4 regions of the Paenibacillus roseipurpureus genome follow, and region 4 is predicted to be linked to each of the others. Evidence: riboswitches for the same ligand, from Rfam matches in the RefSeq annotation. Region 4 holds a riboswitch; each other region holds the start of a gene.
What was found. Region 4 has a riboswitch for cyclic di-AMP ahead of MJB10_RS25310 (C40 family peptidase). Riboswitches for the same ligand answer to the same signal wherever they lie in the genome.
Positions count from the first base shown of each region.

Region 1 (5,939 bases), 1.0 Mb from region 4:
CGGAGCCAGAGACGCTGTCGCAAATGGAGACGTACATGGAAAACAATCAACAAAGTATCCATGGTCTGCATCACGAGATTTATGTATCGGACCCTAGACGGGTTGAGCCAGCGAAGCTGAAAACGATTTTACGCTATCCAGTTAGGCCCATCGAGTAGAAGTGGTATGGGGGTGATTTTTACGTTAAAATAGAAGATAATGTCGAGTAGCTGTGGGGGAGGCCTGTCGTATGTGTATTCGGAACATGGCGAGGAAGGGACAAGCAGGTATGGTCCTGATCAGCTTGATAGGATTATTGTACGCGGCTCCTGTTGCTCACGCTTCTTTGTTAGATCGTGTGAAAGATATTTATCAACTGCCAGGTCATGTCGAGCAAATTCAGAAGGATTATGAAGCGACCAAGCAAGAGCTTGCTGATCAGAAGGATAAGCTGGCCGAGGCGGTTAAACAATCGCAAGAGATCGAAGATCGTCTGCTGCGTCAGAATGAGGATCTGAAAAAGGATAATGCTCAACTTCAAGAGCGTTTGAAGGCGATGGAGCAAATTGCCCGCGATAAAGATCAGCGCAATCGTAAAATCCTCTACATGGTGATTACCGCTGCAGCCCTGGTTGTAGGTTATTTCCTGCTAGGACGTGTGTTCCGATTGATCGTATGGCGAAGACAGAAGCGCGGACTGCGGTAGAAGGTGAACGGGGGGTTTGGGGATGGAGGTTATCTATGTAAATGAAGGCGCGCTAGCCAGAATGGCCACCATGCGGCTCCAGAAGGGCGAAGCTGTGCATGTTCTGCATCCCAACCAAATCGTTGCGTTCCAAGGGAAGCCTGAGCAGCGCGAAGACGCGTTGATGAAGCTGCCCAGCATGCTGAGAAAAAAACGATTCATCCAGTCACGGGTGAGCGGTCCAGCGCAGATGATGTTAGGCCTTCCAGAGGGCTATAACATGGCCGTTTTGCCGTTAGAGGCAGAGGATGACCTCCTATTTGAGTTTCGTCATGTGCTGTTCTATACAGAGGGAGTAACGTTTACGACTCATTTGCAAAATATGAAGAACACGCTCATCACGCAGGATCTGGTGAAAATGCAGTTTCAAGGGCCTGGCACCTTGGGTTTGTTAACCACGGGGCCTCTTTTCAAGATGGCTTTGGATCCCGAGCAGCCCCTGTATGTTGATGTGCAATGTCTCGTTGCGTATCCGCGGCAGGCCAAGCTTCGCCTCAGTGTGTATGGGAATACGCTGGCCAGCCAACATATGAACTATCATTGGGAGATGACGGGGCATGGGCATGTGCTTATGCAGCCGTGCAAGCCTGACCCTAAATTAGATGAACATATGAAATCGGATAGTCTGTTGCGCCGCATTGCGCGCGAAGTGCTGCCGTTTGGCGGGGTTTTTATCAAATAATGGGTGAATTGAAAAAACAGTTGCAAATGGGATAGATTCCTGATATATTATTCCTTGTCGCCTCAAGCGACAAAACATACCGTGCGGAAGTGGCTCAGCGGTAGAGCATCGCCTTGCCAAGGCGAGGGTCGCGGGTTCGATCCCCGTCTTCCGCTCCATAAGCGCCCTTAGCTCAGCTGGATAGAGTATTTGACTACGAATCAAAAGGTCGGGAGTTCGAATCTCTCAGGGCGCGCCATTTACACTTTCTATACACTACGGGACGTAGCTCAGCTTGGTAGAGCACCTGCTTTGGGAGCAGGGGGTCGCATGTTCAAATCGTGTCGTCCCGACCATTTCTTACATTTTGATATGCGGGCGTAGTTTAATGGTAGAACTTCAGCCTTCCAAGCTGATCGCGCGGGTTCGATTCCCGCCGCCCGCTTACTGAAAAGACCACCTTCGGGTGGTCTTTTTTCATGCAAGGGAATTGAACCCCAAGGGTTCGACCGCCCGCTAGGACGGTTTTCTTAAAGGGGATCCCCAACTATAATAAAGATAGTTTTGATCAATGGAGGGAAACCAATATGACGAAGCAATTTGCCATCGATGTCGCGAAGAAGCTATACCGGGAAAACGATCAGTCTTACTTTGTGATCCGTGATCCTGAAACGGATGAGTTCAAAGTGGTTGATAAGAAAGAAAGAGATCTCCGAAATTTGAATGCATGGGTCGTTTTTAGTATAGAAACAGATATATAGACAACGGGTTGGAAACACTTACCACGGTGAAAATATTGCCAGCCCAAAACGAATTGTGCTAGTCTAACATAGACAAAAAATGCCGAATCGCCGAGCAGCAAAAGCTCGCGTACGGGGGACTTCTTTACTTGGGGTGAATGAACAGAAAGCTCGTCAGCATCTTGACGAAGGGACTGCACTAGGGAAAACCTCTTCCCGAACCCGTCAACTAACCTCGGAGGCTTCAAGGAGGCACAATCTTTTGAAACTTTTTGCAAAAAGTCTTATTTGTTCATGCGTGCTAGTTGGCGCAGCTCTACCCGTGTTCACTTCTCCATCCGTACAAGCTGCTGCACCAGATGCCGACTCGGTGAAGGTTCAGCTCAATGATCAGCTGCTTCAATTTCCTGAAGTTCAGCCGTTTATTGATGCGGAAGGCACACTTCAGGTACCACTTCGTGTGTTATCTGAAAAGCTTGGCTACCAAGTCGGCTGGTCTAAGCAAGGTGACGACATCGTTGTCACGCTGGTCAACAAGGATCAACAGATCCAATTGACGACGAACAATGACCAGGCGCTTGTGAACAGCAAGCCAGTTACACTAGAAAGCAGCCCGACGTTGAAAGAAGGAAGCACGGTGGTTCCGCTTCGTTTCATTACAGAAACGTTTGGATCTCCGATTGTGTGGAACGATCCGAACAAAATCGCGATCGTTGAGGCAGATGGCAACAGCCATAAGCCTGCCTACATCGCGCCGCCGCTAGCACCTGCTGTGCCGAAGGTTGTGCAGCCAACGTTGTCATCCCAGATTATCCAAGCGGCAACGGCGTTCCAAGGGACTCCGTACCAATGGGGAGGCACAACGCCCAAGGGCTTCGATTGCTCTGGCTTCGTCCGTTATTTATACGAAGCGAAGGGGATCGATTTGCCTCGCACCTCGGTGCAAATGTATGATCAAGCAGGGACAAGGGTGACGGACTTGAAGGCGGGAGATCTCGTATTTTTCGCATCCAATATCGTCAATCATGTCGGCATTTATCTGGGCAATAATCAATTCATTTCTGCGACAACCTCAAGCGGGGTAACCGTAGACAGTCTCGCCAGCTCCTACTGGGGATCCAGATATGTAGGTGCAAAGCGCGTGCTTTAAGGCCGAGGCTGACTCGCCAGCCTGCCAACGAATAAGGGCATCTGTTCGTCACGACTTTCACGAAGGTGAAGCATGGCGAGCAGGTGCTCTTTTAACGTCATGCGATTTTAGTCGAATTTTTGAGAATTATCGCCTATAATGGAGGAATGGTTGGAAGAAAGTAGGTGATGGGTACACCGTGCAAGTCAGTGTCTGGAAAAGCTGGTTTCATAAAATTAAATTGTCGGGTCGAACAGACCATGGGATAAGCGTTGAATCGGGACCTGTCATTCCGGATGAGATTCGGAAGGTCATTGAGCAATTTTTCAAAACGTATAATCATTTCAAAGGTGCTAGGGACATTCAGACCGACACGTTTATTCGCGAAGTGTTCTATGCAACGAGGCAAGATCCCAAAGATCAGCGCTCGATCGGAGAAATGGAATCTTATATTCAAAGTAAGAATGTGCATCGTTTGCGGCTGAAATCGCATGTGATTGATGAGTATTTGCGCATCGGTGAGAAGGTTTGCATGATTGGTGTAACGAGGGAGTTCAGTAATGGACATCGTAATCGTGTACTCTATTTTATCGTGAATGAGGAAGGGGCTTGGCGGTTCCACCATATCGTCCGATCACACCACGGCAAAATTATTGAGAAGTTCCACGTGAAGGAACAAGTGGGGTTTGTGGTTGGCGATGAGGGGGCAGCACTTCTTTTCTTAACCCATGCAGATTCGACGGATGCCAGCACCTATATGATCGGTGATTTCGTACATATGGAAGGCTATCTGGAAGTCGAGCAAGAGATCAGCGCACAGCTGTACTATCGGGTTGTTCGGATGAATCGCGTGCATTGACCAGGCGGATAGTGGGCATTAAAAAGGAACATGAATAGGCTTTGCTCGATTGAGTAACGCTTATTTGGTGTGCGCACAGTATGGGCAAGGAAAGTGGACATTGCCTGCCTCCATATGAAAGAATAGAACGTAACAGATTAAGGAAGTTAAAGGACTGAAGTGCCTTAGAAGGAGGCCAGCATGGGGGAAGATCAGATCGAGCTACAGGAACAGTTTTGGAAAAAAGTAAATGGAGAAGAGTTAAGCGATCTTCTGAAAGGGATAGCGGAGAGTCGATCGCTGCACGCGAGGACACTTGCATTCGTATGCATTGGGACGGACCGCTCGTCAGGCGATGCCCTGGGTCCGCTTGTGGGAAGTAAGCTGGCAGAGCTCGGCTATGCCCATGTGATTGGTACGTTAGCGGCACCGTGTGACGCGAGTAATTTGGCTGAACGGTTGGCGGAGATTCCACCCAATGCCGTGGTGATTGCCATTGATGCCTGCTTGGGGCAGAAATTAAGCGTAGGCAAGTATCAACTGTCCAACCAGCCGCTGGCGCCTGGGAAATCGGTTGGGAAAGTGCTGCCGCCGATCGGGGATTACACGATCGCGGCGATCGTGAATATGGATGGCCCGAGGCAATATCAAGTTTTACAAACGACATCGTTATATCAAGTAATGCGAATGGCAGAGGAAGTGACGAAGGCGATCGTGCATGCCTTCCCCATATAATTGAAACAAGCAAGGAACAGAAAGAGGAGAGTGAGTTGCACGTGATAGGAGCAGGTGGACTAGGAGGTCCTGGCGGAATGGGACGGCTGTCTGACGGCAATCGCCCGAAAGCGAAGCTGAAGGATGTATCGATTCGTCGTATTTTACAATTGTTCAAAAGTTACTGGGGGCAGCTGATGGTGATCATCGGCTTAGCGCTGCTTGCGGCAGTTATCGGGTTAATTCCGCCTCTTGTGATGAAAGAAATCATCGATACAGCGATTCCAGAAGGGCATGTGAAGCTGTTGGCGGTTATGGCCTTTCTGTTGATACTTTTGCCTGTGCTAAGCGGCGTGCTGGGTGTCTGGCAGAATCACCTCAATACCAAAGTAACGCAAGGGGTTATCCGAGATTTGGGGCAGTCGTTGTTTCATAATTTGCAGCGGCAATCAATGGCTTTTTTCACCGACGCGCGTTCGGGCGAAATTGTGCAGCGTATCACGGGAGATGTGCAAGCGGTCCAAAGTGTTGTGACCTCGCTGGTGGTCTCGTCGATTACGCAGATCGTTATCGTCGTCACGACCATTGGCATTCTATTTACGCTGGATTGGAAGTTAGCGATTATTTCTGTGTTGATTCTTCCTCTTTTCGTGCTTCCTGTCAAAAAGGTGTCCAAGCTGCGCAAAGCGCTTCGCATCGAGACGCAGAAAGTACGTTCCGATATCACGTCTCAGTTGAATGAGAACTTCGGGATCTCGGGTGCGTTGCTGACGCGGATTTTTGGCAGAGAGAAACAGCAAGAGCTTGAATTTACGGCGATGAATCAAAAGGTGATGGATCTGGAGCTGCGGCTGAACCTGGTCGGCCGCTGGTTCGGGATGGCGACAAGCACGCTTGGTCCGTTAGGTACCGCGATTATTTATATCTACGGGGGTTACTCCGTGATTATGGGGCATATGACGCTAGGGTCGATTGTCGCATTCACTGCGTATTTGGGGCGGTTGTACATGCCGGTAGGGACGCTGCTCAACCTGCATGTTGAGGTTGCGACGGCGCTAGGGGTGTTTCAGCGCATTTTTGAGTACCAGGACATGGTGCCGGATGTCATGGATGTTCCAGGAGCTCGCCCGATC
Region 1 covers NZ_CP130319.1:700,565-706,503, forward strand. Annotated here, with positions in the region: gene MJB10_RS03240 (GyrI-like domain-containing protein) at 1-158, shown strand, start outside; gene MJB10_RS03245 (hypothetical protein) at 230-685, shown strand; gene MJB10_RS03250 (AIM24 family protein) at 708-1,406, shown strand; tRNA gene MJB10_RS03255 (tRNA-Gly) at 1,490-1,564, shown strand; tRNA gene MJB10_RS03260 (tRNA-Arg) at 1,568-1,644, shown strand; tRNA gene MJB10_RS03265 (tRNA-Pro) at 1,665-1,741, shown strand; tRNA gene MJB10_RS03270 (tRNA-Gly) at 1,760-1,830, shown strand; gene MJB10_RS03275 (hypothetical protein) at 1,973-2,146, shown strand; cyclic di-AMP (ydaO/yuaA leader) riboswitch at 2,217-2,384, shown strand; gene MJB10_RS03280 (C40 family peptidase) at 2,388-3,275, shown strand; gene MJB10_RS03285 (hypothetical protein) at 3,454-4,113, shown strand; gene yyaC (spore protease YyaC) at 4,294-4,827, shown strand; gene MJB10_RS03295 (ABC transporter transmembrane domain-containing protein) at 4,905-5,939, shown strand, end outside.
Region 1: it holds a riboswitch for cyclic di-AMP, as region 4 does, so the genes downstream of both, MJB10_RS03280 (C40 family peptidase) here and MJB10_RS25310 (C40 family peptidase) in region 4, are expected to answer to the same signal.

Region 2 (5,939 bases), 500 kb from region 4:
TACTACCCTGAAGAGCTGCTCGAGCGATTAAGCGCCGAGAATTATGCTGATGTTTGGGCCATGCTAGGTGAGCAAGATTAAATAGATTTTATCAAGTTGGAGATCGAGGAGAAGAGACATGCTGACGGATTCACATACACATTTAAATGCAGAACAATTTAACGAAGATCAGGCTGAAGTGATTCAGCGCGCGTACGATGCTGGTGTCACGAGAATGGTCAATGTCGGCTTTAATCGCGAAACGATTCCGAGCTCTATCGCCCTTGCGGAGAAATACGATTTCATTTATTCCACGGTAGGTTGGCATCCTGTCGATGCCATTGATATGACGCCGGAAGATCTCGATTGGATCGAATCCCTGTGTCAGCACAAGAAAGTCGTGGCGATCGGGGAAATCGGCTTGGATTACTACTGGGATAAGTCGCCGAAGGACGTCCAGCAGCGGGTTTTCCGTGAGCAGATTCGTTTGGCGCGCAAGCTCGGGATGCCAATCGTCATTCATAACCGGGATGCGCATCAAGATATTGTACATATTCTAAAAGAGGAAAAGGCGTCGGAAGTCGGTGGCATCATGCACTGCTTCTCGGGGAGCTGGGAAACGGCCAAGCAGTGTCTGGATATGAATTTCCATATCTCATTCGGCGGGCCTGTTACCTTCAAGAATGCGGTTCAGCCCAAAGAAGTGCTCGCACAGGTGCCGCTCGACCGTCTGCTCATCGAAACGGATGCGCCTTACCTGACGCCGCACCCATTCCGCGGTAAGCGAAATGAAACGGGATATGTTCATTTAGTGGCCGAAACCGCCGCGGAAATTCGGGGGATGTCTCTGGAAGAGTTGGCTGAAGTTACAACGAATAATGCGATTCGTTTACTCGGCCTCAAGTAAGGCATTTTTCTTGAACTTGCGATGGAGTATGACTCCGCTAACGAAGCTAATGCAGATGAAACTTAACGCAGGTACGATGAGATAACGGATTGGAAGACCAGGCATGTAAGGAATGGTTAGCAGGACAAGCTCCACGGTAAGCGCCAACCATATGAGATAGGCCAAAGCGCGAGCTTTGCCTTGAGGTTCGAGCGGGTACATGCCAAGCCAGAACGTATACCGATGAGCTCGCTCAAGCGACGTTACCTGGATCATGGATATCGCCAGCGTGATAACCAGAATGATGCTGCGTACGGAAGCGGTGTTCGAAGCAGCGATGGCTAAGGCGCTAATCATGGTAATACGCAGGAGAATCGCGAACAATTCGGTTCGCAGCAATGTTTTGGTGTAGATGTATAGATAAGCTGAATCCTGTCGAAATGGGACAGCTCGCGTAAGTCCGCTGATCCAGCTTCGGCGGGCTATTCGCGTTGGCAGTTGAGGCACGTCAATGAACCAGTTGAAGAAGGCATAGAGTTTTGCCTGTTGTTGCTTTTCTTTGGCGATCAAATAGTCCCAACCAATGAAATAGCGTGACACATTGCGGAATACCGCCAGCCATATGAATAATAGAACTAATGCAGCTAGACTAGCCCAAAGGACGCTATAGTGAAATTGGATGGTGAGCAGGGCTAGCGAAGCTGCCCAACGTAAGCAGACGGAAGCGAATCTCGTTCGCTCAGAGACGAATCTACCTTCTTGCCAACTGGCGGATAGGTGAACTATTTTTAATAGAAGAAACAGGATGAGCATCAATAGAAAAGGTTGTGCCTTAGAGCCTAAACAGTGGTAATACAGCGGTGCCACGGCCACCCAAGCTAGTAGAAGCCAAACACTCTGCATGAGATAGCTATACAGGAAACTGCTTCTAAAATAGATGCCCATTTCATGCTCGATACGTAATAGAAACATGCGGTCTGCACTGCGAGTTAATGTTCGTATGGAGCTGGCAGATAGGGAAGGCGTGAGCACGAGAAGCACGATCCATAGGTACGGATAATCTGTCGGAAGATGCTGTAATGTTTTTGCATAATAATAGGAAGAAACAATGACAAGAAACAACAAGAAGCCGATAAAGTTGCTCCGTGCGGCGTACTGCCAATAGCCCATGGATTCCTTCCAATAATAATTAAATCTCTGCCTCCATAAGGCCTGTGTATTCAATGCATATGTAGTATCCTCTGAAGGGTTCATTGCGGATCTCCTTGCACGAGCTTGTAGAAGATGTCGTCTAATGACGCATGAGGCAGCACTGTTTGTGCGCGCAATTCGACTAAATCACCCTGTGCGACCCGATGCCCTTTGTGAAGTACGACATAGTTATCGCAATATTTCTCAATTGTAGACAAAATGTGCGAAGAAATGAGAAAGGATGCGCCCTTTCGCTTCATATGGACCATGAGGTCGAGTAAAGAGCGGATCGCGAGAGGATCCAATCCGAGAAAAGGCTCGTCGATGATGTATAGGGAGGGCTCGATTAAGAAAGCATTCATGATCATCACCTTCTGCTTCATCCCTTTGGAAAGGTGGCTGGCGAAGCTGTTAAGCTTGTCTCCCATCTGAAATTGCGCTAACAGCGATTGGGATCTAGTGGTGAAGTCGGCCTTGGATACACCGTACGCCATAGCGGTCAGTTCCAAGTGTTCACGGATCGTTAACTCCTCGTAGAGCTCAGGGCTTTCTGGGACATAGGCATACGTAGAACGATAAGCGATGGGATTCTCCGTTAAGGTTAACCCATTGATGTGAATGGATCCTTTCTGAGGTTGCAGCAATCCCAAAATATTCTTAATTGTAGTACTTTTACCTGCGCCATTGAGTCCAATTAATCCCATCATTTCACCAGGTTGAATCGAGAATGTGAGATCGTGAAGAACGGGTTTGTTTGGTAAATATCCCCCGAATAAAGCGTTTACTTGCAAGATGGGCCCCATCTCAATTGCCTCCCTAAATAGCAAATTATTGGTATTTTCGAATAGAGATCTTCCAGAATCATTATAAACAAATTTGAATTTTTAACCTAGTTTTAGCCACAGTGGTATAAGAAAAGGTGTATACGTACGTTATAGTTAGAGAAATGCAGATAAAATGAGGTTATATTTGAAAAATAATCGAAATTTGAGCAATTTAGCCCTTTTTAACGGGTGTATATCCCTTTACAGGTTGTGATTAACAGCGTAATATACTTTTCATAATAACTTAATATCCAATTTGCCAATTTTCCATTCGCTGAGTTCCAAATGTGGAAACGGGGGAACCACTGCAAGCTTGATTAGCGTTCATACGCTGGCAAGTGAGCAGATTGAGTATCAGGGGTGAATCAGAGACGTAAGCAAGCAGCTTGCGCCTCAGTAGGGCGACTCTCACGTCCGAATCCGTCAGCTAACCTCGTAAGCGTAAGAGAGGTAACGATTGTCGTGCGTGCTATTTGTATTTCACTATGCAAACTAAGCCAGCGAGAAGAGTCCTCTTCTTGCTGGCTTTTTGTCCACATACAGGGTTCTACACAGATCAGATGACATAAAATGACCTGGAATTCATAGGATGTTGAAGAGGTGAAAAGGGGGGGACGACCCGATTCGGCGTAAGTACCACCGATGACGGCGAGCACGTTAAGTTAACTAAAAACCTTAGTCGCGTCAAATTTTATCATGCTGTAACCTGGCGGCGAGGCTTTGAAGGAGGACCGAAGAAGTGGGCAGTATCTCATTTAGCGAGACCCATGTAAAACGATCATCCAGCATGTCCTTCGCATTGCGATGGAAGCATGAAAACTTGCGTTTGATTTTAAGCCTAGCTCTAATCTCAATCGCAATGACTTTCATGTTTTTGGTGTTGTTGTACGGAACGGCTACCAAGAGCGTATCCGTGGTTGTGAATGGACAAGAAACTATTGTGCACACGAAGCAATGGGTCCTGCAACGCCTACTGGATGAACAAGCCATAACGATTGGTGAACACGATGAAATTTCGAGCGCCCTGACGACCAAAATCAAGGGCGGCGATAAAATCGTCATCGAGCATGCTTCGCCAATTCAATTGACTGCTGATGGAAAGACCACCACTGTTTACACAACTGCAAGAACGGTAGAAAGTGCATTGCAACGTTTAAATATTGCACTTGGGGAGAACGATCGCATCACTCCCGAACCGACAGCCGCTCTCGGCGCTGGCGATGAAGTCAAAATCGTACGTGTGACCAAAGTGACGGAGGAAGTCTCTGAACCGATCGCATTCGAGACAGAGAAGAAGAGTGACGCTAATTTACTCAAAGGGAAAGAGCAAGTCGTTCAAGAGGGTAAAGAAGGCGTACTGGTGAAGAAGAAAGAAAAGACTTTCGAGGACGGCGTTTTAGTCGCGGAAGCAGTTGTGGGTGAAGAAGTACAAACAGAAAGTATTAGCAAAGTAGTTGCCGTTGGCACGAAGAATCCCGTTGTTGTGCTCTCCGCCTCCTCACCGAGTGTGGATGAAGTATCTAAGAATGGTGTCACCTTCGGTTATAAGCAAATTCTTAAGAATGTGAAGCTCACCGCTTATTCAGCGGACGCAGCATCGACGGGAAAAGATGAGGGTGCTTACGGTTACGGTAAAACCTATACAGGGACGACTGTAACGGAAGGGCGCACGATTGCTGTTGATCCCAAGGTGATTCCACTGGGTTGGTGGGTCTACATTGAAGGTCTTGGCTTCCGTCGTGCTGAGGATATCGGCAGCGGCGTGAAAGGCCAGATGATCGATGTTTATTTCGAAGATCATGGCTATGCCAATAAATTCGGAACGAAACAAGGATATACCGTCTACATTGTCGGTCCCAAAAAACCGTCAGAGAACTAACGTGTAAACGTTCGTTTCGGCGGGAACACTACCCTATACACGTAGCTTGGCGACTGCCTGCGCGAAAGAAGAGGAGACCCCTCTTCTTTTTCTGCGTACTGGGGGCTAGGAAGGAAAACGGTTCATGATTAAAGAGATGATCGTTGTCGAAGGTAAAGACGATACAGCTGCCATTAAGCGGGCTGTGGAGGCGGATACGATTGAGACGGGCGGTTCGGCCATCGGGCAAGCCGTGCTCAAACGGATCGCGCTCGCCCAGCAGCGCCGAGGCGTTATTATATTCACGGATCCTGACCACGCTGGTGAGCGGATCCGCAAGATTGTTGCAGCCAAGGTGCCAGGCTGCAAGCATGCGTTCATTACACAGGAGCAAGCTGCGTATAAGGGTGATATCGGCGTCGAGAATGCGACGCCAGAGACGATTCGCCAGGCGCTGCAGAACCTGCGCACGGAATATGACGGCGCGGTCTCGCAGCTTGCGATGGAAGATCTGATCGCCGCTGGCCTCATCGTGCACCCGGACGCGGCGGCTCGACGCTTGGCCGTAGGCAACGCCTTAGGCATCGGTTATTGCAATGGCAAGCAATTTTATAAACGCTGCGCGATGTTTCAGATTTCTCGCGAGGAATTCGAGGCGGCCCTCGAGCATTTGAATTGAATCAAGAGTACGAAAACCTATAGATAACGAGGTCTATTCTATGACGACAAACGGACAAGAAGTCATTGTAACCGCAGAAGATGTAGCCACACCGAGTAAGACGAAGCAGATTATTAAGAAAAACGGACTTGTGCTGAAGAAAAGCTTAGGCCAGAACTTCCTGATTGATCAGAACATTCTGGGCAAAATCGTGTCGGCCGCTGAGCTTGGGCCAACGAAGGCTGCGCTCGAGATCGGCCCTGGCATCGGGGCACTCACACAGCAACTGGCCAAGCTCGCGGGCCGCGTGCTGGCCGTCGAGATCGATCAGCGTTTGCTGCCCATTCTGGACGAAACGCTGGCGCCATACCCCCATGCCACTGTCATTCATGGGGATATCTTGAAGACCAACCTGCCGGAGCTGTTCCGGCAGCACTTCGAGGGCGTGGATGGCGTCAGTGTCGTCGCCAACCTGCCCTACTACATCACGACGCCGATCATCATGAAGCTTCTCGAGGAGAAGCTTCCGCTGGAGAATATCGT
Region 2 covers NZ_CP130319.1:207,835-213,773, forward strand. Annotated here, with positions in the region: gene MJB10_RS00915 (HD domain-containing protein) at 1-81, shown strand, start outside; gene MJB10_RS00920 (TatD family hydrolase) at 119-886, shown strand; gene MJB10_RS00925 (ABC transporter permease) at 869-2,119, opposite strand; gene MJB10_RS00930 (ABC transporter ATP-binding protein) at 2,116-2,865, opposite strand; cyclic di-AMP (ydaO/yuaA leader) riboswitch at 3,143-3,337, shown strand; gene MJB10_RS00935 (ubiquitin-like domain-containing protein) at 3,620-4,759, shown strand; gene rnmV (ribonuclease M5) at 4,884-5,417, shown strand; gene rsmA (16S rRNA (adenine(1518)-N(6)/adenine(1519)-N(6))-dimethyltransferase RsmA) at 5,458-5,939, shown strand, end outside.
Region 2: it holds a riboswitch for cyclic di-AMP, as region 4 does, so the genes downstream of both, MJB10_RS00935 (ubiquitin-like domain-containing protein) here and MJB10_RS25310 (C40 family peptidase) in region 4, are expected to answer to the same signal.

Region 3 (5,939 bases), 1.5 Mb from region 4:
AATGTGCAAGCGGGCAGCAATATCACACCGATTGCGGGTGAAATTGCGCATGGGGATGCTCTTATAGCCAAAGGGTCGCAGATCGGTGCAGGTGAAATCGCGATTTTGGCGACATTTGGCTTCTCGGAGGTCTCGGTATTTTGCAAACCGACGGTTGCTATTTTTTCAACGGGATCTGAGTTGCTACAGGTTGAGCAGCGTTTGCAGCCTGGTAAAATCCGCAATAGCAACAGCTATATGCTAGCGGCACAAGTGGAAGCCGCTGGCGGCTCGGCCCAAATTATGCCTGTGCTCAGTGACGATCCGCGCCACGTTCAGGCGGCTTTGGAAGCCATTCTACCTGATGTCGATCTCGTTCTTACGTCTGGCGGTGTTTCGGTAGGGGATTATGATGTGTTGGTGGATCTGTTCGGCCATTTCGAGGGCAAATTGTTGTTCAATAAAGTTGCCATGCGGCCTGGAACACCAACGAGTGCAGCTGTATGGAAAGGGAAGCTGCTTCTCGCACTATCAGGCAATCCTGGGGCATCCTTCGTCGGATTTGAGTTATTCGCCAAGCCGCTAATGAAAGCTATGATGGGCAGTCAGCAGCCCGTTGGTGAAGCGCACACCGCCTTTCTGGATGTGCCCTATGATAAGCCTTCGGCTTACCCGCGGTATATTCGCGGAACTACGCGCCTGGAGGCAGGAACCGTATGGGTTCGCCCAGCGGGGATTGATAAGTCGAGTATTATGGTATCCATTAAGGATGCGGATTGCTTGATTTGTCTGCCCGCGGGAGGAAGTGGGTATGCGCGAGGCGATCGTGTGCAAGTATGGGCAACGAAATAAATTATAAATAAAAAGACAAGACCCACTCAGACTGAGTGGGTCTTGTTTTCTTAGCTTTCGCTTAGAAGAAAGTAGCAAGAATAATAACAAGCAACACATAAAGAACTAGAATAACGCCAACTGAGTTCCCGTAACCAGGTGTTCCACAACCTGCAACATATGACATGGTATCGCCTCCGCTTTCTAGTGATGTAGGTTAAACACTATACAGCATATGTCTACGGGATAGGAGTTGATTGGACGAATGCCCTGATGGCTGATCGCGTTTTGCCGTTCTTATAAGCAAAAGCCGCCCATCACGTAGATAACGCTACCTGTGGGCGACTTTTGTTTGCTGAATCTGTTTCAGCTCATTATGAAATTCTGTACACTTTAATTTTCTGAATGCCGAAGCTGCGTAAGGATTGTTTCGAACCAGGAATATAGATATCGAGTCGATTTCCTTTAATGGCACTGCCCGTATCAGACGCAGTCACATACATACCGCCTGTTGGAAGTCCATCAAACGAATATCCCTCGATATACAATTTCGAGCCTAGCGGAATAACGGATGGGTCTACAGCTACTGTACCGAGTGCAAGGGGGTTGCCCATATAGTCGAGCGCGCCGTAACCACCATTCTCAGAAGGATCTGCCGAATAAGCTGTGGATTCAAATACTTGATAATCAGGCGCATGATAAGCGCCATCTTTACTAAGAATAGCTAGATTGCTGTTGGCATCCCAATGTACGGGAATACCTGCGGCACTGGAAAGAAAGCGAAGCGGGACGTATACGCGACCATTCTGGAATTGTGAAGCAGTGTCCAGAACGACGGTAGAGTTATCAATGCTGGCTTCTTTTTGCCCAGAGACGAGTGTAATCGTATGTTGGTTGTTGCTCAGTGTGACTTTGATTTCAGTTCCATCTTTTTGCCAATCCACGGAGTAGCCTAATTTCTCGGTTACGAAACGAAGCGGCACTTGTGTGGAATGATTGCCATCCAGAAATGGCTGTGCATCCGGGAAATGAATCAGGTCATCGTTGACTTGCACTTTCACGTCCATCTTGGCTTGGGCTGCGTGCGCCTGCGTTGTAAATGGGGAAAGAAAGCCACCTGCCAATACTGCTAAGGAAACAGCAAGGCTTGTTAACCCTTTAGTAAGTTTATTCAATTGGTAATCCTCCTTCTTGAGCCTTCGAGGTTAGTTGACGGGTTCGGGAAGAAGGTTCTCCCTAGTCTGCTCTGATTAGAAGCAAATATTCACCCCAAGTATTTCGTCCCCCGTACCAGTGCTTGATTTGGGCACCAGACTCGGCTTCAAATATAGTATCATCGTGAGCGGCTCGGAACAATGACCAAATATTGGGGCCTTCCTGACATACTGGACTTAGGTCTAGGTTCAAAAACAGTCGGGGGTCGGTTTTGACGTTGGCGTAAGTGCGTTACGATATAGCTATGATGGAGTGAGAGACGATGTAGAGGGAGTGAATGAATATGACGAAGAATCAGGACCGTGAATGGGATTTGCAACATATAGGTGATCAAATTGGCAAAATGGCGGAGACGGTCTGGCAGGAGACCATCGGCAAGGCAGGTGCCGCGCGCAGCGGCACAATTGAGGAGCTGGAAGCGCGCTACGAGGAAGCGTTGCAGGCCACGATCGCGCTACGCAGCCACATCGCGCGCGCAGAGGAAATGGCGCAGCTGCGCGGCGAGCAGGCCGAGCTGGCGATGCGCGCCGGCGAAGAAGACCTGGCGCGGCTCGCGCTGCAAGAGAAGCTTCGCGAGGAAGCCGCGAGCGAGCACTACCGCGCGCAGTACGCGAGCAGCCAGGACCTGTGCCTGGCGCTCGCAGAGCAGCTGCGCGGGCTGCGTGCGGGGCACGCAGCCGAAGAGGTGCAGCCGCGCGGCGGGCTGCACGGCAAAGAGGCTCGCGACACGTGGCGCGAGCTTGAAGTGACCGGCCGCGAGCTCGGCCGGGAGGCGCTCCAGGGGCTTCGCTTAGCGGGCCGCCTGTCGCGCGAGACGCTGAAGGAAGCCAGCGGCAATCTTCAGCATGAGTTTCGCGCGCTGCGCAGTAAGTTGCAGCACGAGTGGCAGCAGGAGCAGCGCAGCCGTGAAGAGCGGGACCCGCGCCGCCAGAAGTAAGCTTATATTTTTGGATAAACACTACCGTCCAACAGGACGGTGTAGTCGTTTTTTATAAGCCAAAGCCTTGCCGGATAAGGATTTGCTTCTTGGAGGTCGTCCATTCTTATGGTATGCTAGGAAACGTATGCAAGAAACGAAATGGGCAGCCAGAGGAGGTGCAGCAAATGGGAGAAGACATGAAGAATAACCGCGCACGCAACACAGCGCTTGTGCTGATCGGCGCCGGTGTTTTTTTGCTTCTTGATCGAACTGTAGGCTTTTTTCCCATTCTGGCCGTTATCCTCATCTTGCTGGGCATTCATCGCGTTCGTTCACGCAAGGAGCGCAAAGGATATGTGCTGATGGGGATTGGCGCCGTCATTTTATTCGGGGATCATCTCACGATTGTCATTGCGGTTGTGTTGATTTCACTCGGTTTGTTTTTCATACGATCCAAGCAGGTTCATAAGGATGACACCTATATTCAAAAGCAAAAGCTTGTAGATAGTGTGCGTCTTGGCCGCGAGCCTTGGATTATGAGAAACACATCGACGTGGTATTTGGTGGGGGAAACGTATATCGACCTCTCACTGGCGATCTTGGAGCAAAAGGAAACGACCGTTATTTTGCAAGGTATCGTGGGGGATATTGATATCAAGGTGCCGGATGACATCGGTGTTTCGGTTACAGCTTCCATCATGTTCGGACAGCTTCATATCGCCGACCAACGAGAAGCGGGTGTCATGAATAAAGTGGTCTGGCAATCAGATAATTATGTGCATAGTGACCATAAAGTGAAACTTGTGCTCTCCTTTATCGTAGGAGATATCAAGGTCAAAGTTCTGTAACGATGGATAAACGAGACCGTTCCTCACTTGACAATTCTCCTTGCTTCGCAAAGATGAATTGCCATATCACGGACAGTCTTGCCGTTTATTTCAAGGGGTTCTTCACCAGGTGGACGGCTATAAACGACGGTTAACGAATATGATATGGCGCAGTATGGGCGAGTCGATCCTGTTTGGCTTCGCGATACTAGGCGCTATTCTTTATTTTTTGAAATCTAGGGACTTACTGGTTCCTTTTACTTCCTGGCAAGAAGGGATCAAGCTCTCTTTCTTGGCACTCCTGATTCTTGGAGTCATTGGTGCCTTCTTTGGTTATTGGAATAGCTCCAGAATCACACGCAGGCTGGAACCAATGATGGAGACGATGATTTTATTGGAAAAGGGTACGTTCGCACGAGGCGATTTTGTGAACGGAGAAGATGAGATCGGCCGTCTAGGCGAGCAATTAGGCCGCATCATGAAGCGTTGGGAGGAGCAGGTGACTTCGCTGCAACGTCTGTCTAACCACAATGTCGAGCTCACTGAGAAAGCGAAGCTGTCTGCGGTTATTGAAGAGCGCCAACGCTTGGCGCGGGAGCTGCATGACGCGGTGAGCCAGCAGTTGTTCGCTATCTCTATGACAGCAACAGCTGTCGGACGGACGCTGGACAAGGATTTCGAGAAAGCGAAGCGGCAAATTCATCTTATTGAAGAGATGGCATCAGTTGCGCAATCTGAGATGAGGGCGCTTCTGCTGCATCTTCGCCCGATTCACCTCGAAGGCAAGCGGTTGTCGGAAGGACTTGTCGAGCTCTTGAAGGAGCTGGCAGCCAAAGTGCCGATGGCGATTACATGGGATATGGACGATGAAATTCGTTTAAATAAAGGGATTGAGGATCATTTATTCCGCATCGTGCAAGAAGCCTTGTCGAATGCTTTACGTCATTCCAAGGCAAACAAGCTGGAAGTGAAGCTGTTGCACCGCTCGGACGGCATTCGCTTGGTTATCCGCGATGATGGCATCGGCTTTGAACTGGATGCGAAGAAGCTGACGTCCTATGGAATCGTGTCCATGAAAGAACGCGTTAACGAAATTGGCGGATCGGTGGATATTATTACAGCGCCAGAACGAGGTACACGCATTGAGATTCGGGTGCCGATACTCGCGGGTGATCCTCAACTTATCGAGAGTTAGCACTGTACATAGAGAGGGAGAAGTGAATGGACGACACCTTAATCAAAGTACTTCTTGTCGATGACCACGAAATGGTCAGAATCGGACTAGCGGCTGTACTTGGAACCGAAGATGGCATCGAGGTTGTAGGCGAGGCGAGCAATGGTCATGACGGCATTCGACTTGCACAAGAATATCGCCCAGACGTCGTGCTAATGGATTTGGTCATGGAAGGCATGGACGGGATTGAAACGACGAGGAAATTGCTGCAATTGTATCCAGAATGCAAAGTGATTGTGTTGACGAGCTTCTTGGATGATGAGAAAATGTATCCAGTGATTGAGGCGGGCGCTTTCAGCTATTTGCTCAAAACCTCGCGTGCATCTGAAATTGCCCAAGCGATCCGAGCGGCAGCCAAAGGGCAGTCGATTCTGGAATCGCAAGTGGCATCGAAGATTATGAACCGGTTTCGGACGCCGAAGCCTGCCGCGGAACCGCATGAAGAGCTAACAGATCGCGAGATGGAAGTTCTCCGATTAATTGCGAAGGGCAAATCCAATCAAGAGTTGGCGGATGAACTATTCATCGGTGTGAAAACCGTTAAATTTCACGTAACGAATGTACTCGCTAAGCTGGGCGTAGAAGATCGAACGCAAGCGGCGATTTATGCCTTCAAGCATGGGCTTGCGGAATAACTCGAGGGAGCGATAAAGTTGAGTGTAGTCAAACAGATGTGGAGCTGGTTTGGGTCGATTGCGATTTCGTTTATACTGGTTGTATTTCTCGGCGTGTTCGTATTCCAATCGACGCGGGTTAGCGGACATTCGATGGATCCGACGCTGCATGACAGCCAGCGGGTGTATGTATCGAAGCTATCGCATACGTTTCATTACGAACCCAATTATGAGGATATCGTCATTATAGATTCTAGAGTGAATTTAAAGCGTACCTTTAAGAATGATTTGATGGACAGTCCGTTACTAAGTTTATTCGT
Region 3 covers NZ_CP130319.1:1,155,353-1,161,291, forward strand. Annotated here, with positions in the region: gene MJB10_RS05265 (molybdopterin molybdotransferase MoeA) at 1-831, shown strand, start outside; gene MJB10_RS05270 (YjcZ family sporulation protein) at 893-997, opposite strand; gene MJB10_RS05275 (stalk domain-containing protein) at 1,185-1,985, opposite strand; cyclic di-AMP (ydaO/yuaA leader) riboswitch at 1,990-2,129, opposite strand; gene MJB10_RS05280 (PspA/IM30 family protein) at 2,309-2,962, shown strand; gene liaF (cell wall-active antibiotics response protein LiaF) at 3,130-3,792, shown strand; gene MJB10_RS05290 (sensor histidine kinase) at 3,902-4,966, shown strand; gene MJB10_RS05295 (response regulator transcription factor) at 4,993-5,640, shown strand; gene lepB (signal peptidase I) at 5,677-5,939, shown strand, end outside.
Region 3: it holds a riboswitch for cyclic di-AMP, as region 4 does, so the genes downstream of both, MJB10_RS05275 (stalk domain-containing protein) here and MJB10_RS25310 (C40 family peptidase) in region 4, are expected to answer to the same signal.

Region 4 (5,939 bases):
AATCAATTCAACCGCGCGCTTTCGAATACGCGGCAGCCTGGCTCTTCCTTCAAGCCATTCGTATATATGGTCGCTTTGCAGAATGGCTATACCCCTGTCACGATGGTCAAGAGTGAACCTACGGTGTTTACTTACGATGAAGGGCGCCAGCAGTATGTACCAAGAAACTTCAATGATCAGTATCCAAATGCGAATATCGATATGCGGCAGGCGATCTCCAAGTCCGATAACATCTACGCGGTGCACACCATCCTCGATGTCGGCCCTCAGAAGGTGATCGACTTCGCCCGCAAGCTCGGCGTGGCTTCACCCATGAAGCCATTGCCTTCCCTCGCATTAGGTTCGTTTCCCGTGAGCCCACTGGAGATGGCTTCGGCTTTCGCCGCCATTGCCGATGAGGGCATCCATCGTGAGCCAACGGCTATTTTACGCATCGAGGACGCGAATGGTGAGGTCTTATATGAAGCGAAGAAGGTGGAAGAACAAGTCATCCCCCCTGCTGTCGCCTATGTTATGACGAATTTAATGGAGAGCGTCTTCGAAGAGGGCGGAACGGGCAACCGTGTTGCCAGCACAATTAAGCGGCCGATCGCTGGCAAAACGGGCACAACCGACACCGATGCCTGGCTGGTCGGCTTCACACCTGAGCTGGCAACCGCCGTCTGGGTTGGCTACGATAAGAGCCGTGCCATTTCGACGGTCGAGTCGCATCTCGCCTCGCCGATCTTCGCGGATTTCACGGAGCAGACGTTGGATGCCATACCTCCGAAGCTGTTTACGGTCCCAGATGGTGTCACCACCGTCTATATTGATCCTGTAAGCGGCAAGCTGTCCAACGAGGACTGCCCGAACGCGAAGATGGAAGCTTTCTTAGCAGGCACGGAACCGACGACGTATTGCACAGGCAAGGCTGCCGATCCGAATGGGACCAATGGTCAAAAATCTGGCTCCAAAGGCGACAACGGCTCCTGGTGGAACGATCTGAAACGCTGGTGGAACGACTAAACCCTGTCATTCCCGGCATGCTATATAACACAAAAAGGCAGAACTAAGCGCGTCTTAGTCTGCCTTTTTGCTGTCCTAGTATATGAGGTAACATACACTAGGGTCTAGTATACCCGCTTCCCCTTAGCCTAACAATGGATGACACATAATGTTCATATTCTCCATAATCGCCCCAAAAAGCTTACGATAACGCATCCTTCAGCGTTTGGTCCGAGCGATTCCACCAGTCTTCGTTGTGTGCGATCAGACAAGTGCGCAACGCTTCACGCTCCTTGTCGGACAAACCCTCCAGTACGAATTTACGCTTCATTGCGGCATCCATCTTGTTCACATGATCGGCCAAGATCTTCCATCCGCGGCGCGCTTCGGTATCAATCAACATCTCGCACGCCGACATCCCTGCGTAGTAAGCACCGTCTTCCGCGCGATCTACCGCGACCCAAACGATCCACGCTTTGCGGCCATTTGGAACTTCCTCTTTATTCATCGAGAACTTAATCCCTTTCTCGATCTTGCTCTTCGCATGAAGGGTCCCTTCATCCAGGTAGGCTTCTTCACCATCGATAATAACGCCAGATACGTTGCTAAGGTCAATCGCACCTGCGCCGAATCCTTTATGATTGACTTTGGAACTTACTATATTTAAGGCTAGCTTCTTTTTATCCGCTTCCATGAGTTCACCTTCCACTTTCACCTAAGTTAAAATGACGACTTGCTATTATTGTAGCGAAAGTCATTCAGCAGAACAAGAGGCGGGGGCTTACATCGCCTATTTCCGAGATTTCTTTATCCCGCAGAAATATTCCCTAGGTTGTCTACATATACATGCTGTAGATGCTTGTTTAGGCGGGGTGAATCTCATGATTAATCTATTCAATAGCCGCAAAGTACAGTGGATTGCCGTCATGCTGCTGGCTGCCGGCGCCGTGTTTATAACGGACACGTTGCTCCCTTCCACACCACGAGGGATTGTTCCCGTCGTTTCCAAAGAGGTTCCTTTGGCGAAGTCACCGGACATGCGGTCTGCCGATAGCGGGAACCCCGTAGAAACATCAACACCGCTTAGCTATCGCATTGCTGAATATCACATGAACGTTACTTACATTCCTGAAACACAGCAGCTCCAAGGACAGCAAACCCTCACATGGGAAAATCCAGGGTCTGTACCTGTGAATGACATCTATTTTCATCTCTACCCGAATGCGTTCGCCTCGAAGAAAACGACGTTCATGCGGGAATCGGGCGGCAAGCTGCGCGAGGACGAAGCCAAAGCTGACAGCGGCGGCAGCATGGAGCTGTTATCTGTAAAATCCGATGAAGGCAATGACCTCACCAAACGGATGACGTTCGTACAGCCAGATGACGGCAATAAGGACGACCATACGTTACTCAAAATTCCACTCACGAAACCCGTCGGTCCTGGGGAACGCGTTACGATCCGAACCGAATTCCTGGTGAAGCTGCCCGTTGCCTTTGCCCGGATGGGTTATGTGGACGACTTCGTCATGGCAGGGCAATGGTTTCCGAAAGTTGCGGCCTACGAGCGCAAAGGTACGCGCGGCCGGACCGAGCCTGGTTGGGACCTCCATCAATATCATGGGAATTCGGAGTTCTATGCCGACTTCGGGATGTATGATGTGAAAATTCAAGTGCCCGCCAATTACACGGTAGCCGCTACTGGCTTCCCAGTGAAGCCAGCTGTGACCGATAAGGGTATGAAGACGTACCAATTTTATGCGGAAGATGTCCATGATTTCGCTTGGTCCGCCTCCCCCCATTTCGTCTATGTCGAGGAACCTTTCTCGGCGCCGCAAGTGCCAGGAGTTAAGATTAAGCTATATCTCGATCCGAACCATCAAGACTTGAAGGATCGCTATATGTACGCTGCCAAAAAAGCGCTAGCGCGCTACAGCCAGTGGTACGGAACGTATCCGTACTCGACCCTTTCCATTGTCGTGCCTCCTGCCGGCGGGAATGGCGCTGGCGGGATGGAGTATCCCACATTAGTAACGGCTTGGGGAGCATCCGACAAAGATCCAGATCTGGAACTCGAGCGTGTCGTCGTCCACGAAATTGGCCATCAATTTTTCTACGGACTCGTGGCCAGCAATGAATTCGAAGAAGCGTGGCTCGATGAAGGCTTTACATCTTATGCCGAGGACAAGGTGATGGAAGCGGAGTATGGCGATAAGCCGAATTTAGCCGTTGAATCCAGCTACATTACCTCACCGAATGCGCTGCGCAAAGACGCATGGGCCTATACCGGGCATGAGCAGTACGCTGAAAATGTGTATACGCGCGGCAAGCTTGTACTAAAGGCGATTGAGCAGCAAGTGGGCACCAAAGTCATGGACCGCATCATGAAAACCTACTTCCAGCGGTGGCAGTTCAAGCATCCGTCTACGAAGGATTTTCAGCAAGTTGTGGAGGATGTCAGCAAGACGAAGTGGGATGATTTCTTCAACCAATATGTGTATGGCGATAGGATGATGGATTATTCGGTTGAAAGCGTGCAGATCAAGCCTCAAGGCAGTAAGGGCTCCGAGACGTACGAAAGTACCGTCCGCATTGTGAAACATGGCGGCAATTCACCAGAAGTGCCGATTCAGTTCCATTTTGCTGATGGGACGTCGCTGGATAAAACATGGGATGGCAAAGACAGCTCCATCGAATTCAAATTTACGAACGCCTCCCCCGTCGACTGGGTGCGGATCGATCCAACCTATACGCTCGTGCTGGAGAATAAGCATATCAACAACTTTTATCAAACGGAGTTAAATACGAAATGGCAAATACGGTGGAATCTCGGCCTCGCCCAGTTCCTGCAAGCTCTGTTCGGCTCAGTCGCCTGGTAAGCGCGCAGCTCATGAAGTACGACAAACTCTGAGCCCGCTTACGAAGCCAGTTTTCTAAAGAAAACTTTGAGGAGGGACCTCGTTGGCAACCTATATCAAATCCGGCTTCAGGGCAGCGATGCAACAGCCTTTTGCCACGATCATGCTTTTCCTGTACCAAATGGGCTGGGGGGTGCTTCTGTATAAGGGGATTCAGGGCGTCCTCGTCCCCCTCATGCATCGCTTTCCGGGCAGCGAGCAGCCTAAGCAAGCACTGCAGCTTTTCTTAGCTGAAGGTCAATTTCAGTTATTAAAAACGGATCTTAGCCACTCCTACCTAGGATGGCTGGCGTTCCTGCTATGCGTGCGTATGCTGCTCACCCCCCTCCTGAATGGCGGTGTCTATTATTCGCTGACGCACACCGAGCAGAATGCCGGCTATCGCTTCTTTCGTGGCATGAAAAAGCTCGTGCTTCCCTTCTTATTCGTGTATCTGATCCGCATCGTGCTGACACTGCTGCCGTTGATCTGGCTTTTCCCTAAGGCCAAATGGATTCTAGCCCACAGCTCTTCCTATGAACAGCTGGCGCTGAACTTGCTGCCTTGGATTCTCGGCTTTATGATGTATGGCTTTCTCTTGCAGCTGCTGTTCATGTATATCCAATTTGCGCTTGCAGCTGAGCTTGGCGTCCTTTCGACAGTCATTTCCTTTTTCCGACATTCGATCCCCATTATCGGACTTGCCGTTTCCTTACTTCTCATCTCAGGACTTCTGGCGGGCGTCACGGTAACGGCGACTTATGTGTGGGCTGGACTAGTCGCGCTGCTCATTTATCAGCTGTATCCGCTGTTCCACATTTTCATCCAAATCTGGAGCATCACCTCCCAATATCAGCTACTTTCTGCCAAAATATCCAATTAACATCCAGCAAATTCGTCTATTTGTACAATAAAGTCCCTTTCGCCAAAGAAAGGGGCTTTTTTTTGTCTGTTTTCCGAACAATTGGGCTTTTTTTTCGCCTATTTTGCCAAACAAAAAGAGGATTTTCTTTGTTTATGACGAATTACATGATCTAGCATCAAAAAACCAAATATTTCATGCCGAATTCCTCAGTTTATGGGGAAACGGGGGAACCACTCCGGGTGAATTGATCTTGCAAGACAGGGATCATAGGGAACCTTCAACCGAACCCTCCAGCTAACCTCGTAGGCACCGGAAGGAGACAAGCAGTTGAAGAACGTTGTTACTCTTGTTTTTAGTCTTGTTTTGTTTTTGAGTGTGAGTGTAGGAAGCGTTTTCGCGTCGTCCACCATGGACAGCGCCGTCGATGACCTCATGGGAACTCCGTACAAATGGGCTGGCACAACAACCAAAGGGTTTGATTGCTCTGGGTTCACGTCCTACCTATTCAGCGAGTTCGGCATCGACATTCCGCACAGCTCTAAATCCCAAAACAAAGAAGGCTACTGGATCGACAAAAGTGAACTTCGTAAGGGCGATCTCGTATTTTTCAACACGGATGGCAGCGGTATCTCTCACGTAGGGATGTACCTGGGCAATGGTGAATTCGTTCACTCCGCCACAAACCAAGGTGTTGTTAAGAATAAGTTGAGCGAATCCTACTACGCGAAGCGGTATGTGTCAGCCAGACGAGTTCTGTGGGATGATATCTACAACCAACTAACTGCTGAATCCAATTAATCTTCTCATCACAGGAATGAAGCCCTTAAGCTTACTCCCAGGAGTAGCCTTACGGGCTTTATTCATTTGTGCATGCCGTTCAGCGGAGCACCCCACCCTGCTGTGGAGAAAAAGGTGAATGAGAAATTGCTAGCCAGTATGCAATTGAACGGCAAGTCCCCCATCGCCGCTGTTGGCGTCGAAGTGCAGGAATGCTGGGTGCATTGCAGCCGAGCGCTGAAAATGTCGAAGATTTGGGAAACCGACAACTGGGTGCCTGAGCAAGAGCAGCCAGATGGCATGGACATGTTCCCCGCCCATGTGGCGATGAATGGCATCGTGCTGGATGAATAGCTTGAGGTGCAGATGGGGCAGTGCGGGATGCTCCTGATACCTTCCAAAAGTTATAACTTGACACA
Region 4 covers NZ_CP130319.1:5,557,116-5,563,054, forward strand. Annotated here, with positions in the region: gene MJB10_RS25290 (transglycosylase domain-containing protein) at 1-1,005, shown strand, start outside; gene MJB10_RS25295 (YwhD family protein) at 1,187-1,678, opposite strand; gene MJB10_RS25300 (M1 family metallopeptidase) at 1,866-3,860, shown strand; gene MJB10_RS25305 (hypothetical protein) at 3,943-4,761, shown strand; cyclic di-AMP (ydaO/yuaA leader) riboswitch at 4,929-5,067, shown strand; gene MJB10_RS25310 (C40 family peptidase) at 5,152-5,541, shown strand; gene MJB10_RS25315 (hypothetical protein) at 5,614-5,874, shown strand.